DNA from 3 places in the Micromonospora sp. NPDC047670 genome. Region 2 is predicted to be linked to each of the others. Evidence: riboswitches for the same ligand, from Rfam matches in the RefSeq annotation. Region 2 holds a riboswitch; each other region holds the start of a gene.

Region 1 (4,792 bases), on a different contig from region 2:
CGGGCAGGCCAGCCGAATGCTGACCGCCTGGAACGCGTACCGCGCGGCGTAATTCCCCAGTACGACAGGCAGGCACCGGTGCCGGCCCCCGCTCGACGGGGGCCGGCACCGTCGCCTTCGGGCGGGGCGGGGCGGTGTGGCGCCCCGGACGGGGACGGCCCGGGGCGTCACACCGCGTCTCAGGCGGCCGGGCGGGCGGCGAGGCTGTCGCCGCTCACCGACCGCGTCGCGGGCTCCGCCGCGACGTCGGGGGCGGTCGCCCGGGGGTCGAGCCAGACCTGGACGGCGGGCCGCCCGTGTCCCTCGCCCGCGCCGCCCACGCCGCCCGGCTCACGGCGGGCGAGCATCGCCACGTCGACGGTGAACTCGAACAGCCGCCAGTCGACCTGCGGCGCGGCCCGGTGGCTGCGGGCCAGCCGGGCCACCCGGGCCGGGTCGGTCACCGGCCGGGCGTGGCCGGCGACGTAGGCCTCGTCGTCGCTCTCCTCCGGCGGGAAGGAGTGCAGGGCGTAGCGGCCGTCGCGCTCCAGGTCGCGCCGCTTCGGCGAGTCGACCACGAAGCAGAAGAGGCCCTCGTCGGTGATCACCGGGGAGACCGGATGGACGCGGGGCCCACCATCGGCGCGGACGGTGGCCAGATAGCCGAAGCCCGGCCCGTACTGCTGCATGAGAACGCGGATCCCGTCGGCGAGGCGGGGCTCGTCGGCGGCGAATTCGGACCAGGAAGCCATGCCGACATTCTATCGAACACGTGTACGAACAGGTAGTCCGACACGCAGGTCACGCACATCGCTCGCTATGGTGTTCCGATGCTGCTCTCCGACCGCGACCTGGTCTCCGAGATCAAGGCGGGCACGCTCGCGCTGGAGCCGTTCGAGCCCACGCTGGTGCAGCCGTCCAGCATCGACGTACGCCTCGACAAGCTCTTCCGGGTCTTCAACAACCATCTCTACACCCACATCGACCCGGCGATGCAGCAGGACGACCTGACGTCGATGGTCGAGGTGCCCGAGGGCGAGCCGTTCGTGCTGCACCCGGGCGAGTTCGTGCTCGCCTCGACGCTGGAGGTGATCTCGCTCGGCGACCAGCTCGCCGGGCGGCTGGAGGGCAAGTCGAGCCTGGGTCGGCTCGGCCTGCTCACCCACTCCACCGCGGGCTTCATCGACCCGGGCTTCTCCGGCCACGTGACGCTGGAACTGTCCAACGTGGCCAACCTGCCCATCACCCTCTGGCCGGGCATGAAGATCGGCCAGCTCTGCATCTTCCGGCTCTCGTCGCCGGCCGAGCACCCGTACGGCTCGGCGGTCTACGGCTCGCGCTACCAGGGGCAGCGGGGTCCGACCCCGAGCCGCTCCTGGCAGCACTGGCGCACCTGGCCGACCCGCTGACGACCGCTTCGCGGGTGCCAGAAGGGGCCCTCTCCTCGACGACGTGCGTCAGGAAGGGCCCCTCCGCACACCTCAGCCGGGGCGGCCGTAGCTGTGGATCGGGCCGTCGTCGACCTTCTTCATCCTGACCGGCACCCCGGCCCGGGAGGCGTGCACCACCCAGCCCCCGCCGACGTACATGCCGACGTGGTGCAGGTCGCTGTAGTAGAAGACCAGGTCGCCAGGGCGCAGCTCGCCCCGGCTGACGGTCGCGGTGACCCGGCGCTGCTGCGCGGCGTTGTGCGGCAGCGACACCCCGGCCTTCGCCCAGGCGGCGAGCATCAGGCCCGAGCAGTCGTACGAATTCGGGCCCTCGGCGCCCCAGACGTAGGGCTTGCCGATCTGCGCGCAGGCGAACTTGACGGCGGTGCCGGCCCCGCCACCGGGATAGCTGGCCGGGCAGGGGGCGGGACGCAGCGGGCCGCCCCCACCGCTGCCGTAGATCCGCAGCCGCAGCTTCTGCAGCCGGTCGATCTCGGCGTTGATCTGCTTCTTCTTCGCCGCGAGCTGAGCCTCGGTCCGGCCGAGCTGGACGACCATCTCGTCCAACGGCGCCTTCTTCGCGGCCAGCCGGTCGCGCAGCTCCGCGACCTGCCGCACGTCCTTCTGCTGGTGCTGGGCGAACCGGTCGAGCAGTTCGAGCTGGCCGACCATCTGGTCGGGCGAGCGGCTGCCCAGCAGGGCGTTGACGGCGGAGACGTTCTCACCCTTGTAGGCGCGGACGGCCAGCGCGCTGACCTTCTTCATCGCCTGGTCGACCTGCTCCTCCAGCGGCTTGATCTGCCTGGCGAGCGCGTCGGCCTGCCTGCGCTTGGCGGCCAGGTCCTGGCGGGTGGCGTTGTGCCGTTCGATGATCGGTTCGAGCTTGTTCCAGTCCTCGTCGATCTGGCGCTCGATCTCGGCGACCGTCGGTTCGGCGTGGGCCGCCGTGGCGCCGCCGGTCAGGACGACGGCGAACGCGGCCAGGGCGGCGAGGGCGGTGGTGCAGCGGTACCAGCGTGGGCGCGGCTCAGCCGTCGTCGGGTCGGCGAGGGCCGACCGTGCCGACGGTGGCCGCGGGGCATGGTGTGCCACCGGGCTCCGTACTCCTTCTTCCCGTACCGCCTACCGGGTTAGCTGACGGGTTCGGGCGGGAAGGGGACGCCCTACCGCAGAGGCTGCGGATTCACCCCGGGGGTACCTGGGTCCCCGGCTCGCTCGGGAGCGACTCGGCGGTGTCGGACCGTTACCGCCCCGGTTGGGCGGACTGTCGCCGGCCGACGAATGACCAGAGTAGAGACGGCCGTTATCAATCCGCAACCCGTCGCGCCGTGACACACCGTGTTCACACGGACCGGAGGGAGCGCGCAACCCCGAGGACGAAGATTTTCTTCCTTTTGAAGTGACCGATGGAAAGGTATTGACCAAAGGTGCCGGCCGGGGCGAAGGTGGCCCCACATTCGCCCGTCCGACCTGGGGGTCTGATGCACCTGACAGCGACATCGAGGAGCAGACGCGTCCTGCTGGCCGCCGCCGTCGCGGCCGCCCTGGCGGCGACGCCACTCACCGCCGCCGGATCCGCCGCCGCCGCGCCGACGACCGACCGGCAGCAGCAGTACGCCGCCGCGGCGGCCGAGTACGGCGTGCCGGAGAGCGTCCTGCTCGGAGTCTCCTACCTGCAGTCCCGCTGGGACACCAACGCCGGAACGCCGAGCACCAGCGGCGGCTACGGACCGATGCACCTCACCGACGCGGAGTACGTCGCCTCCCTGCCCGGGGGCACCCACCACGACGAGGGCACCGAGGACCCGCGCGGCGACGACTCCCGCCCGTCCCTGGCCGAGGCGCACGAGCCGCCAGCCGATCCGCCCCCCGCCGAGGCCGCGCTGCGGACGCTCGACGCCGCCGCCGCACTGACCGGCGCCAGCGAGGAGACGCTGCGCACGGACGTCGCGGCGAACATCCGGGGCGGCGCGGCGCTGCTGGCCGCGTACCAGAAGGAGATCGGCGCCCCCGTCGGCGCCGGCACCGACCCGGCGGCCTGGTACGGCGCGGTGGCCCGCTACTCCGGCGCGGACAACGCCGACGCGGCGGCGGCCTTCGCCGACGAGGTCTACGGCACCATCAACGCCGGCGACAGCCGGCGCACCGACGACGGGCAGCAGGTGAGCCTGCCCGCCAGCGTGGTGCAGCCGCAGCGCACCTGGCTGGACCGGCTCAACCTGCGCAAGCTCGCCCGCCCCGACGGGCTGGAGTGCCCCGACACCATCTCCTGCGAGTGGATCCCGGCGCCCTACCAGAAGTACGGCCCCGGCGCGGGTGACTACGGCAACCACGACCTCTCCGACCGGCCCAACCGGCAGAAGATCGAGTACATCGTCATCCACGACACCGAGGGCTACTTCGGGCCGAGCGTCAACCTGGTCAAGGACCCGCGACGGGTGGGCTGGCACTACACCCTGCGGTCGGTGGACGGCCACATCGCCCAGCACATCAAGACCAAGGACGTCGGCTGGCACGCCGGCAACTGGTACGTGAACGCCAAGTCCATCGGCCTCGAGCACGAGGGCTTCGCCGGACACGGCACCTGGTACACCGAGGCGATGTACCGCACCTCCGCCAAGCTGGTCCGCCACCTGGCGGCGCAGTACGACATCCCGCTGGACCGGCAGCACATCATCGGGCACGACAACGTCCCCGGCACCGTCGCCTCGACCGTGCGCGGCATGCACTGGGACCCGGGCCCGTACTGGGACTGGTCGCACTACTTCGACCTGCTCAAGGCGCCGTTCAAGTCGACCGCCACGCCGCGGACCGGGCTGGTCACCATCGACCCGGACTTCGCCACCAACCAGCCGCAGTTCACCGGCTGCAACCGGCAACCCCCGGGCGTGCCGAACCCGCCCCCGCCGACGGCCCCCTGCCCGCTGCGCGGCTCGTCCGCGGTGGTCCTGCACAGCGCGCCGAGCCACGACGCGCCGCTGGTCAACGACATCGCGCTGCGGCCCGACGGCACCCCGAACACCATGTACATCTCGGACCACGGCGCCCGTGCCTCGGCGGGGCAGACGTACGCCCTGGCCGGGGTGCAGGGGGACTGGACCGCGATCTGGTACCTCGGCCAGAAGGCGTGGTTCCACAACCCCGCCTCGAAGCCGACCGCGAAGTGGTCCGTCGGTTTCGTGGTGACCCCCAAGGCCGGCAAGACCACCATTCCGGTGTACGGCCGGGCGTACCCGGAGCAGGCGGCCTACCCGGCCGGCGTGCCCTACCAGGCGATCTCGCCGCTGCAGTACACCCTCTCGGCCGGCCAGCGGTACGCCGTCGGCACCGTGCTCCCCGGCGAGTACTACCGGGCCACCACGTTCGACGGCTCCGCCCCCGGT
Region 2 (4,792 bases):
CGACGGCGTACGGGACGGCGGCGGTGTGTTCGGCGGGCGACGCGCCGCCACGCGGACCGGCGACGGCGTGCGCCGCGGTGTCGGCGGCGTGGCCCGTGGCGTCGCCGGAATGGCCCGTGGCGTGTGAGCCGTGACCGAGGGTGTGCATCGCGGTCAGACCGAGCAGCGTGCCGACGAGCAGCAGGAGCCGGGCCCACCGCCCCGCCGTCACCGTCGCCGTCCGCACACCCCCACGCTAGTCCCCGGGGTCGGCGCGTCCGGCGCGACGGGCGCATCCCACCGCGGTCCGCGCCCGACACCGGCCCGCACGACCTGCGTCCGGATGCCGGGATGGCTACCATTCGGCCGGTGGCCCCATGGACCCCGCACCGCCCGCCCCGCCTCCCCGACCGGGCGGCGGCACCGACCGTCCGCGACCGCTCGGGCCGGACGATCGCGGTACGTGGCCGGCTCGCCACCCCGGGGCGATCCGCCGCCGAAGTCACCCGGGAACGCTGAACCGACCGGCCCGCTGGCACGTACCCCGCCCTGGATTCGTTGGGAGACACTCAATGGGCGCCGACCACACCCGTCCCGCACCGTCCGCCCCGCCGGGGGTGCGACGGATCCTCGTCGCGACGGTGGTGCCCCTCTTCGTCGCGACCCTGATTGCGGCCCTGGCGCTCTGGCCGTGGGACGCTCCGGAGGCCGCGCCCGGCACCGACCCGCCCCGCCACCACGGCACGGTGACGCGGGTGGTGACGGAGCCGTGCCCGCCCGCCCCGGAGACCCCGGAGGGGAGCCCGGGCGCCACGGAGGGCCCGTGCGGCACCGTCACGGTACGGGTGGACGACGGTCCCGACGCCGGCCAGCAGGTGGAGACGCCCGTGCCGGCCGGGCCCGGCGCGCCGACGGTCGCGGTCGGCGACGAGATCATCCTGGTCGAGCTCACGGACCCCGCCGACCCCTCGGCGACCGCCTACAACATCGCCGAGCACCAGCGCGGCCAGCCGTTGCTCTGGCTGGTGGTGCTGTTCGCCGCGGCGATCGTCGCGTTCGGGCGGTGGCGCGGCCTCGCCGCACTGGCCGGCCTGGCGGCGAGCTTCGCGATCCTGCTCACCTTCGTGCTGCCCGGCATCAGCGCCGGGCGCCCGCCGCTGCTGGTCGCCGTCGTCGGCGCCGCCCTGATCATGTTCGTGGTGCTCTACCTGACCCACGGGGTGACCGCACAGACCTCGGTCGCCGTGCTCGGCACCCTGGGCAGCCTGGTGCTGACCGGGGTCCTCGGCACGATCGCCACCGCGGCGACCCACCTGACCGGCTTCGGCACCGAGGACGCCACCACGCTGTCGATGTTCCAGGCCGACGTCGACCTGCACGGCCTGCTGCTCGCCGGGATCATCATCGGCTCGCTCGGCGTGCTCGACGACGTCACGGTGACCCAGGCCGCGACGGTCACCGAACTGGCGCACGCCAACCCCGGGCTGTCCCGAATGCAGCTCTACCGCGCGGCGACGCGGGTCGGCCGCGCGCACATCGCCTCGACGGTGAACACCATCGTGCTGGCGTACGCCGGCGCCTCGCTGCCGGTGCTGCTCCTGCTGACCGCCGACTCCCGGGCGGTGACCCAGATCCTGACCAGTGAGTTCCTGGCCCAGGAGATCGTCCGCAGCGCCGTCGCCACCCTGGGCCTGATCGCCGCCGTGCCGCTGACCACCGGCCTCGCGGCCCTGGTGACGACGGCCGGCCGGCGCGGCGGCGGCTCCGCCGACCCCGGCGCGCCCCCGACCCCGCCGGTCCCACGACCGGCGGCGGACCGGTCCGAGGCGTTGGAGGCCCTGAGCGGGCCGCGCGCCGGGAGCACGCCCACCGCCGCCCCCGCCGGGTGGCCCGATCGAGACGGGAGCACGGACACCGCATGGTGACACTCCTCAGCGTGACCGATCAGGACGTCCCGCCTGATAAACGCGTCACTGGTCACCGTCCGCCATTACGAAATAACGCATTTAGTCGGCTTAGGGACGTAGATCCCCGGGAGGACTCTCGGGTAACCTCGCTGCCGGTCACCGCCGAAGGCGCGCAGCGGCGCCTGCGGTGCCGCCGCCCAATCGCCGTCAGGCGAGCCGGGGACCCAGGTACGTGGGGTGAATCCGCGACAGCGGTAGGGGCCACTTCCGCCCCGAACCCGTCAGCTAACCCGGTCGGCGGTCGACGGAAGGGAAAACTGTGACGGCACCCCTACGCCGCTGGTTGACACCTGTGGTGGCCGTGATCGCCGCCCTGGCCGTCTTCGCCGGGCCCCTCCCGGCGGCGGCCGCACCCACGACACCGCCCCAGCCCTCGGGCCACGGGGACGACGAGCCCAAGCTGCTCAACGACCTGATCGAGGCGCGGAACCGGAGCTACGTCCAGGCCAAGTCCAAGCTGGCGAAGTCGAAGAAGCGCCAGCTCGAACTGGCCCTTGAGGTCGACCGGGCGCAGGCCGAGCTGGCGGCGCTGGCTCCGCAGGTGAGCGAGATCGCGGCCCAGTCCTACCGGACGGGGCGGATCGGCGCGGTGTCGATGCTGCTGGACACCGCCAGCCCCGACTCGTTCGTCCAACGCGCCGCCGCGCTCGACGAGCTGAACCTGGTCAACTCCAAGAAGCTCGCCGCGGTGAACGCGGTCAAGACCCGCGCGGAGCAGGCCAAGCTGGCGCTCGACGCCGAGGTTCGCGAGCAGACGAAGCTGACCAACGAGATGGCCCGCGGCAAGCGCGAGGCGGAGAAGGCCCTCGCGCTGGTCGGCGGCAGAGGGCTGACCGGCGGCAAGGTGGTCGCCACCTCGCCGGTGGCCCGGATGGCACCGGGTCGTACCGCCGACGGCGACTGGAAGCCCCTGTCCTGCACCGAGGACGACCCCACCACCTCCGGCTGCATCACCGCGCGCACGCTGCACATGTACAAGGAGGTGAAGCGGGCCGGGTTCAACCGGTTCGTCGGCTGTTACCGCTCCGGCGGGCCGTACGAGCATCCGAAGGGCCGGGCCTGCGACTGGTCGCTGCAGCGAAGCGGCTTCTCCCCCTGGCACAACGACGACACCTACATGTACGGCAACAACCTGACCGCGTTCCTGGTCCGTAACGCCGACCGGCTCGGCATCTACTACGTGATCTGGAACCGGCAGATCTGGTTCCCGGCGACCGGCTGGAAGTCCTACAGCGGCCCGTCGAACCATACGGACCACGTGCACGTGTCACTGCTCTGACGGCGGTAGCCGACAGGGCCGCACCCGCGTCCGCGGGTGCGGCCCTGTCGCCGTCTGTGGGCTCTTCTCGAAGCGACGCCGGGCACCCGGGCGGACCGGGTGACGTCGAACGGCCGGTCGGGTCAGGCGACGGCGGCGGCGACGGCCGGCTGCGTCCCGTCGACCGCGCCCATCCGGGGCGGCACGGCGGCCACGACCCGCGCCTCGCCGGCGGCCAGCCGGTACGACATGCCGACGACGGCGCAGCGCCCGGCGGCCACCTCGGCGGCCAGCACGGCCGAGCGGTCCAACATCGCCTCGACGGTGCACCCGATGTGGATGTCGACGATGCGGTCGATGTCGTCCACGCCCTCGGCGGCCGCCCGGCGCAGGCTGGGCACCACGGCGTCGACCACGGCGTTGAGGTGCCCCTCGGGGGCCGTGCCGGTGGCGTCCGCCGTACGGGCGGCCTGGACGGCCCCGCAGGAGTCGTGCCCGAGCACCACCACCAGCGGCGTGTGCAGGACCGTCACGGCGTACTCGACGCTGCCCAGCACCTCGGGGCCGACCGTGTGCCCCGCGGTGCGGACCACGAAGAGGTCGCCGAGGCCGCGGTCGAAGATGATCTCGGCCGCGAGCCGGGAGTCGGAGCAGCCGACGATCACCGCGAACGGGTGCTGCCCGTCCGCGACCGCAGCACGGTGCCCGGCGTCCTGGTTGGGGTGGTGGGGGGCGCCGGCGACGAACCGACGGTTGCCGGCCTGCAACTCGGCGAGCGCCAGCTCCGGACTGCCCGACGGGGGGATCGCGTCGCGCACCGCAACCGGGTCCCCCGGTGCCGGCTCCGACGACTTCCGCTCCGGGCCCGGCTGAACGCCGGGGGATCCGGGACGACTCATCTCCCTCACCTCGTCCCTCACGAACGACCTGGTCACCCCGGCCGACGCTGGGCGCGGGCTGCCCCCACGGTCACACGCACCCAAAGATACGTCAAGGGATGCGTGATATGCGTTTCATATGTTTGCGCCCGCCCGCGGACTCGGGCGGGACCTTCCCGGCTGCCCCGCCCGCCGGCCGTCCGGCGACGGCGCGAGGGCGCGGCGGAAAACCCGAAAGGCGCGCCATACGATGACGACATGGCGACGACAGGGGAGAACGGGAGCACCCGCAACTGGACGTTCCTGACGAACCACGGGCACGTGCTGCTCGCCATCGCCCGCAACCCCACCGCCCGGCTACGCGACGTCGCGGACGAGGTGGGCGTCACCGAGCGGGCCGCCCAGGCGATCGTCGCCGACCTGGAGGCCGGCGGCTACCTGAGCCGCACCCGGGTGGGCCGGCGCAACGAGTACACGCTCAACCCGGCCGGGCGGTTCCGGCACCCCGCCGAGGCCGACCGGCAGGTCGGCGCCCTGCTCGCCCTTTTCGCCGACGACGCCGAGAGCGCCGACCGCACCTGAGGCGCAACCCGCCGAGGCGCGCGGCATCCCCGCCACCCCTTCGACGGTCCGCCGGCCGGCTTCGCCGGCGCCGGCGGACCTGCTCGTCCGAGGCCGCCTGGTCGTGGTCCGGATCCGGCCGGGCAGCC
Region 3 (4,792 bases), on a different contig from region 2:
ATCGCCGCGGCCACCACGGCGCCGGTGGTCTACTGCCCGACGCTGAAGGCGATGGACGAGGCGCTGGTGCCCAGCCTGCGGGTGGCGTTCTACGTCAACCACGGCGCGAAGAACAGCCACTGCATCCGCTTCACCCAGCTGACCCACGTCCAGTTGCACCACGGCGACAGCGACAAGGCGCCCAGCGCCAACCCGGTCTCGGCCATCTTCGACCGGATCTTCGTCGCCGGCCAGGCCGCCATCGAGCGGTACGCCCGCGCCGGCGTGGACATCCCGGCGGAGAAGTTCGTGGTGGTCGGCCGGCCGCAGGTCGAGTCGATCGAGGTCCGGTCGGAGCCGGCGCGGGCCCTGGCGAACCCGACGGTGCTCTACACGCCGACCTGGACGGGCCACCACGCCGACGCCAACTACTGCTCGCTGCCGGTGGCCGAGGCGCTGCTGCGCGGGCTGCTGGCGCGGGGCGCGACGGTGATCCTGCGGGCCCACCCGTACACGTCGCAGAACCCGGCCTCGGCACGGCAGCTGGGGCGGCTCACCGAACTGCTGGCCGCGGACCGCGCCCGCAGCGGCCGGCAGCACGTCTTCGGCGCCGCCGCGCGCGAGCTGACCCTGGCCGAGTGCGCGAACCGCTCGGACGCGCTGGTCTCCGACGTGTCGGGGGTGATCTCCGACTACCTCTACTCGGGCAAGCCGTACGCGGTGACGGACATGGGCGGCGAGGGCGACCGGTTCGCCGAGCGGTTCCCGCTGGCCGGCTCGGGCTACGTGCTGCGCCGCGACATGTCCAACGTGGACGAGGTGCTGACCGCGCTGCTCGACACCGACCCGCTGGCCTCGGCCCGCTGGGCGACCCGGACCCGTTACCTGGGCGACTTCCCCGCCGAGTCGTACGCCGAGGCGTTCCTCGACGCCGCGCGGCGGCAGCTCGACGCGGGCTGGAACCCGCCGACCCCGCGCGCCGCCGGCGGGGCCGACCTGCCGGTCGAGCCGGACGAGGCGTCCCTCTCCCCCCGCACGTGACCCGGCCCGCGCTCCGGTGCCCGTCGGCCCGGACGCGGCCGCATCGCACGGGTCAGCGGTAGGGGTCGACGAGGGCCAGGACCGCCTCGGGATCCTCGACGTGCGCGTTGTGGCCCAGGCCGGGCAGGGTGGCAACCGGTACGCCCAGCTCCTTGAGCTGAGCGTCGGTGACCATGGGGTCGTGCTCGCCGCGGGCGAGCAGCACCGGCACGTCGGTCGCCGCCAGCAGGGCGGGCAGGTCCGGCTCGCCCACCCCGAACGCGGCCGGGTCCATGGCCAGCCGCCAGCGGCCGTCGACCTGCCGCAGCCCGGCCCCGACCGCGGGGTCGTCCGGCGCGAGGAGGCCGGTCAGGCCGGCCACCCGCAGGTAGCGGCGGGCGGCCTCGTCCCGACTGGCGAACCAGGTCACCGGGCGGTCGGCCAACTCCCGGGCCTTCGCCAGCTCGGCCGGCGACCAGACGGCCTTGATGCCGAGCCCGACCACGGCGTCGACCGGCAGCCCGGCGCCGCGGGCGGCCAGCGCCAGCCCGACCACGCCGCCGAGGGAGTGCCCCAGCACGACGAGCCGGTCCCCCGCCGCGAGCCCCACGGCGACCCGGTCGGCCAGCCCGGCGAACGAGTACGCCGGCAGCGGCGGCGACCAGCCGTGGCCGGCGAGGTCCGGCGCCAGCCACCGCCCCGCCCACCGGCGCTCCAGCAGCGGCGCCCAGGGCAGCCACACGTCGCCGGTCGCGCCCATGCCGTGCAGCAGCAGCAGGACGCGTCGACCGTCCCGGTCACCTGATTCATCGGCCATGCGCCGCAGTGTGCCACCCGCCGGACGCCCCGGCGAGGGCCCTGACCCGGAGACGACACCGGGCGCCGTCTCCCCCCGGGGGGAGGCCGACGCCCGACGGGTCGTCTCAGGCGGAGTAGCCGCGGGTGGCGGCCCAGTTCGCCAGGGCGACGGTGGACATCCAGTACGAGGCGGTCGCCGGGTTCGCCGAGTCGGCGATCTTCACCAGCCGCCCCTCGTCCTGGTAGCCCACGACGGCGATGTAGTGGCCGCCGGGGAACGAGTGCCAGCCGCCGTCGGTGTCCGTGGCGCTGCCGGCGATGTTCACCACGACGCCCCGCCCGTCGCTGATGGCGGCGACCACGTCGGCCTGGAGCCGGTCCATCTGCGCCGGGGTCGCGGCGTTGCCCGGGATCATCCGGGTCCGGTACGGGTCGCCCTTCACCGTCGCGTTCAGCACCCGGGTGGTGTCCTCGGCGGAGTCGGTGCCCATCTCGTCGGTGCCCAGCTGGGCGCCGAGGGCGTCCTGGCTGCGCGCGACGCCGGCGGCGCTGAGGGCGTGCCGGACGGCGGCCGGGCCACAGTTGTAGAAGGTGGTCTGGGCCTCGTAGTCGTAGTCCAGGGTCTTGGACTTCGGGGGCTTCGGCGGCTCCGGCTTGCGGGTCAGGTCGGGGTTCGGCGCGGCGCTGGTGGCGCTGGCCGAGGGAGCGGCGCTGGACGCGACCGCGGCGGCGGTCGACGGGGCGGCCGCGACGCGGGCCTCGCCGCGCGAGGCGGCGGTGTCGTCACGCGATTCGGTCACGGCCACCGGGGCCTGTGCGGCGGCGGGCGCCTCGTCGGCGCCGGCCAGCAGCGCGCCGGTGCCCGACGCCAGCACGAGCGCCGCGGCGGACGCGGCGGCCACCTGGTAGGGACGCTCGGACGTGAGGCGACGAAGCTGTCGCTTGAGGTGGTGCTTCACGGTTTCCTCCACGGGCTCGGGGGGTGAGCGGCCGTCGGTCCGCCGCAGGGGGAACCGACCGCGCGGACGGGGTCCGGGCGGGGTGGTGGGCCACTCAGGGGATTTGCGCCCGGGATGCCGGGCGACGGGCGGTGACCGGTGGGGTCAGCTCGCGGCGTGCGGCCGGGCGAGCGCGGGCACCGCGGCGCCGTGGAGGCGGCGGGTCGAGCGGGGGGTGGGTGGGTGCTGCACGAGGATGGAACTCCTTCCGACGCCGCCGACCGGGTTAGCTGACGGATTCGGGCGGGAAGAACGCCCTACCACGGGCCGTGGCCCGCGGATTCACCCCGGTGTTGCACTGGGTCCCCGGCTCGTCTGTGCGCGATTAGGCGGGTCGGCGCGGCGTCGCCTCTTGCGAACGGGTACCGCACCGGACGGGCCGACATTACTGGCCGGCCCGCGCCCTGCCAACCCGCCCCCACCTGCTTAAACCTTGATCGCGGGACTTTTTTGCGGGCAGTTTGGCACTGACGTGACTCAATGGAACAGTCGTTTTCCGGCGCGCCCTCGGTCGACAACCGGACGACCGGCCGACTTCGGCGCGGAATGGTTGGCGGAATTCGGCCGGGCCGCGCCCGATGACCGATTCGACCGCGCTGTGACCGGCGTCACCGAAGCCGGCCCGCGTCAGCCCACCCGCGCCGGGCGCCAGCGCGCGGCGGCCGCGGGGCGGTGCGCCTCGGTCGCCGGGCGGGCTGCGGGGAGCCGACCCGGCCGGAGCCGGACCGCCGCTGCGTACGCCTCCGCGGCCAGGGCACGCGCCGCCTCGGCGGCCAGGTCGGCGTCCCGCCACGCCAGCCGCTCCCGCTCGGCGGCGGCCCGGTAGCCGGCCCGCTTCGCGTCGCGTACCGCCCGAGCCAGCAGGATCTCCTGCTCGGCCGGGTGCCGGCGCGGATCCCAGCCCGCCCGGTGACCGAACACGTCGCTGAGTTGGCGGGCGGTCAGGTCACCGCGCCAGTGGGCGGCCATCGCCGCGTGGTGCAGCCAGCGCTCCCGGGCGGCGTACTCGGCGGGCGTGCGCGGGGTGCGGGGAGGGGGCAGGGCAGCAGCCCCGGTGAACCGGCGGGCGGCCGTCTCCGCCTCGTCGTACGCCTGCCAGGCCCGGTCGACCTCCTCCTGCGCGGCGAGCCAGGCGGCCCGCCGCCGCCGGGCGGTCCGGGCCGCACGCTCCGCCGCGACGGCCACCTCCTCCGCGTAGCGACGCAGGTCGGTCGCCTCGGCCGCCGGGTCGTCGGCGGGCGTCGGGGCCGGCTCGTCGGCGGACGGAACCCGCTCGGGGCGGGCGACCAGGACGGCGAGCACGGTCAGGGCCAGCAGGAGCAGGGCGGACCAGATGGCGGCGGCCCGCGGCACCTCGATCAGGAACTGGTAGAAGACGGTCTCCATGGTCGGCACCTCACGGGTAGCGAGTGCGGCAGCGGGGGCACCGCGGCGGGGAGCGGCGACGCCGCACCCCGCCGCCGGACGGGTGCGGGTGGTGGGGGGGCACAGGACGGGCACCTGTCGATGCCTGCGGTGGCGGAAGGGGCCTTCCCGACGCCTCGCGGCGGACGCGGTCGCGGGGCACGTCGGCCCGGCGGGATGGTGCGGGTCAGTCGCGCGGCGGGGCCCGGGGGCCGGCGGCGCCCGGCGTGTGCCCGGCCGGCGCGTGGGCCGGACCGGCGGCGACAGCCACACCGGCCTGGCCCGGGTCGGCCGGGGCGGCGAGGGCGGCGAGGGCGCTGGCGGCCCGCTCGTCGGCGCCGGCGACGCGGTCGTCGCCGACCCGGCGGCAGCCCGGCAGGTCGACGGAGACCGCCGTGACGGGGGCCGCCACGGCCGGGGGCACCGTGCCGGGGATCGCCGTGGCCCCGGGCAGCCCCGCATGGGCGGGGGCGACGGGGAACGTCCCGGCATGGGCCGGGGCGACGGGGAGCGCCCCGGCGTCGGCCGGGAGGGCGGCGGGGAGTGCCCCGGCACCGACGGCGAACGCGACCGCGACGGCGAGGCCGGTCAGC

What was found. A riboswitch is a leader RNA that binds a small molecule or an ion and turns the genes downstream of it on or off. The one in region 2 is predicted to bind cyclic di-AMP.
Region 1: another riboswitch for cyclic di-AMP. It lies ahead of ACGF7U_RS18635 (NlpC/P60 family protein); the one in region 2 lies ahead of ACGF7U_RS02025 (coiled-coil domain-containing protein).
Region 3: another riboswitch for cyclic di-AMP. It lies ahead of ACGF7U_RS24220 (C39 family peptidase); the one in region 2 lies ahead of ACGF7U_RS02025 (coiled-coil domain-containing protein).

What each region holds. Positions count from the first base shown of each region.
Region 1 covers NZ_JBIDDA010000007.1:63,904-68,695, forward strand. Annotated here, with positions in the region: gene ACGF7U_RS18620 (zinc metalloprotease) at 1-52, shown strand, start outside; gene ACGF7U_RS18625 (pyridoxamine 5'-phosphate oxidase family protein) at 180-731, opposite strand; gene dcd (dCTP deaminase) at 810-1,388, shown strand; gene ACGF7U_RS18635 (NlpC/P60 family protein) at 1,461-2,501, opposite strand; cyclic di-AMP (ydaO/yuaA leader) riboswitch at 2,514-2,651, opposite strand; gene ACGF7U_RS18640 (N-acetylmuramoyl-L-alanine amidase) at 2,891-4,792, shown strand, end outside.
Region 2 covers NZ_JBIDDA010000001.1:430,789-435,580, reverse strand. Annotated here, with positions in the region: gene ACGF7U_RS02035 (hypothetical protein) at 1-226, opposite strand, end outside; gene ACGF7U_RS02030 (YibE/F family protein) at 552-1,904, shown strand; cyclic di-AMP (ydaO/yuaA leader) riboswitch at 2,071-2,202, shown strand; gene ACGF7U_RS02025 (coiled-coil domain-containing protein) at 2,206-3,225, shown strand; gene ACGF7U_RS02020 (carbonic anhydrase) at 3,348-4,103, opposite strand; gene ACGF7U_RS02015 (helix-turn-helix transcriptional regulator) at 4,341-4,664, shown strand.
Region 3 covers NZ_JBIDDA010000011.1:137,148-141,939, forward strand. Annotated here, with positions in the region: gene ACGF7U_RS24210 (CDP-glycerol glycerophosphotransferase family protein) at 1-1,020, shown strand, start outside; gene ACGF7U_RS24215 (alpha/beta fold hydrolase) at 1,073-1,816, opposite strand; gene ACGF7U_RS24220 (C39 family peptidase) at 1,923-2,768, opposite strand; cyclic di-AMP (ydaO/yuaA leader) riboswitch at 2,996-3,137, opposite strand; gene ACGF7U_RS24225 (hypothetical protein) at 3,423-4,181, opposite strand; gene ACGF7U_RS24230 (hypothetical protein) at 4,387-4,792, opposite strand, start outside.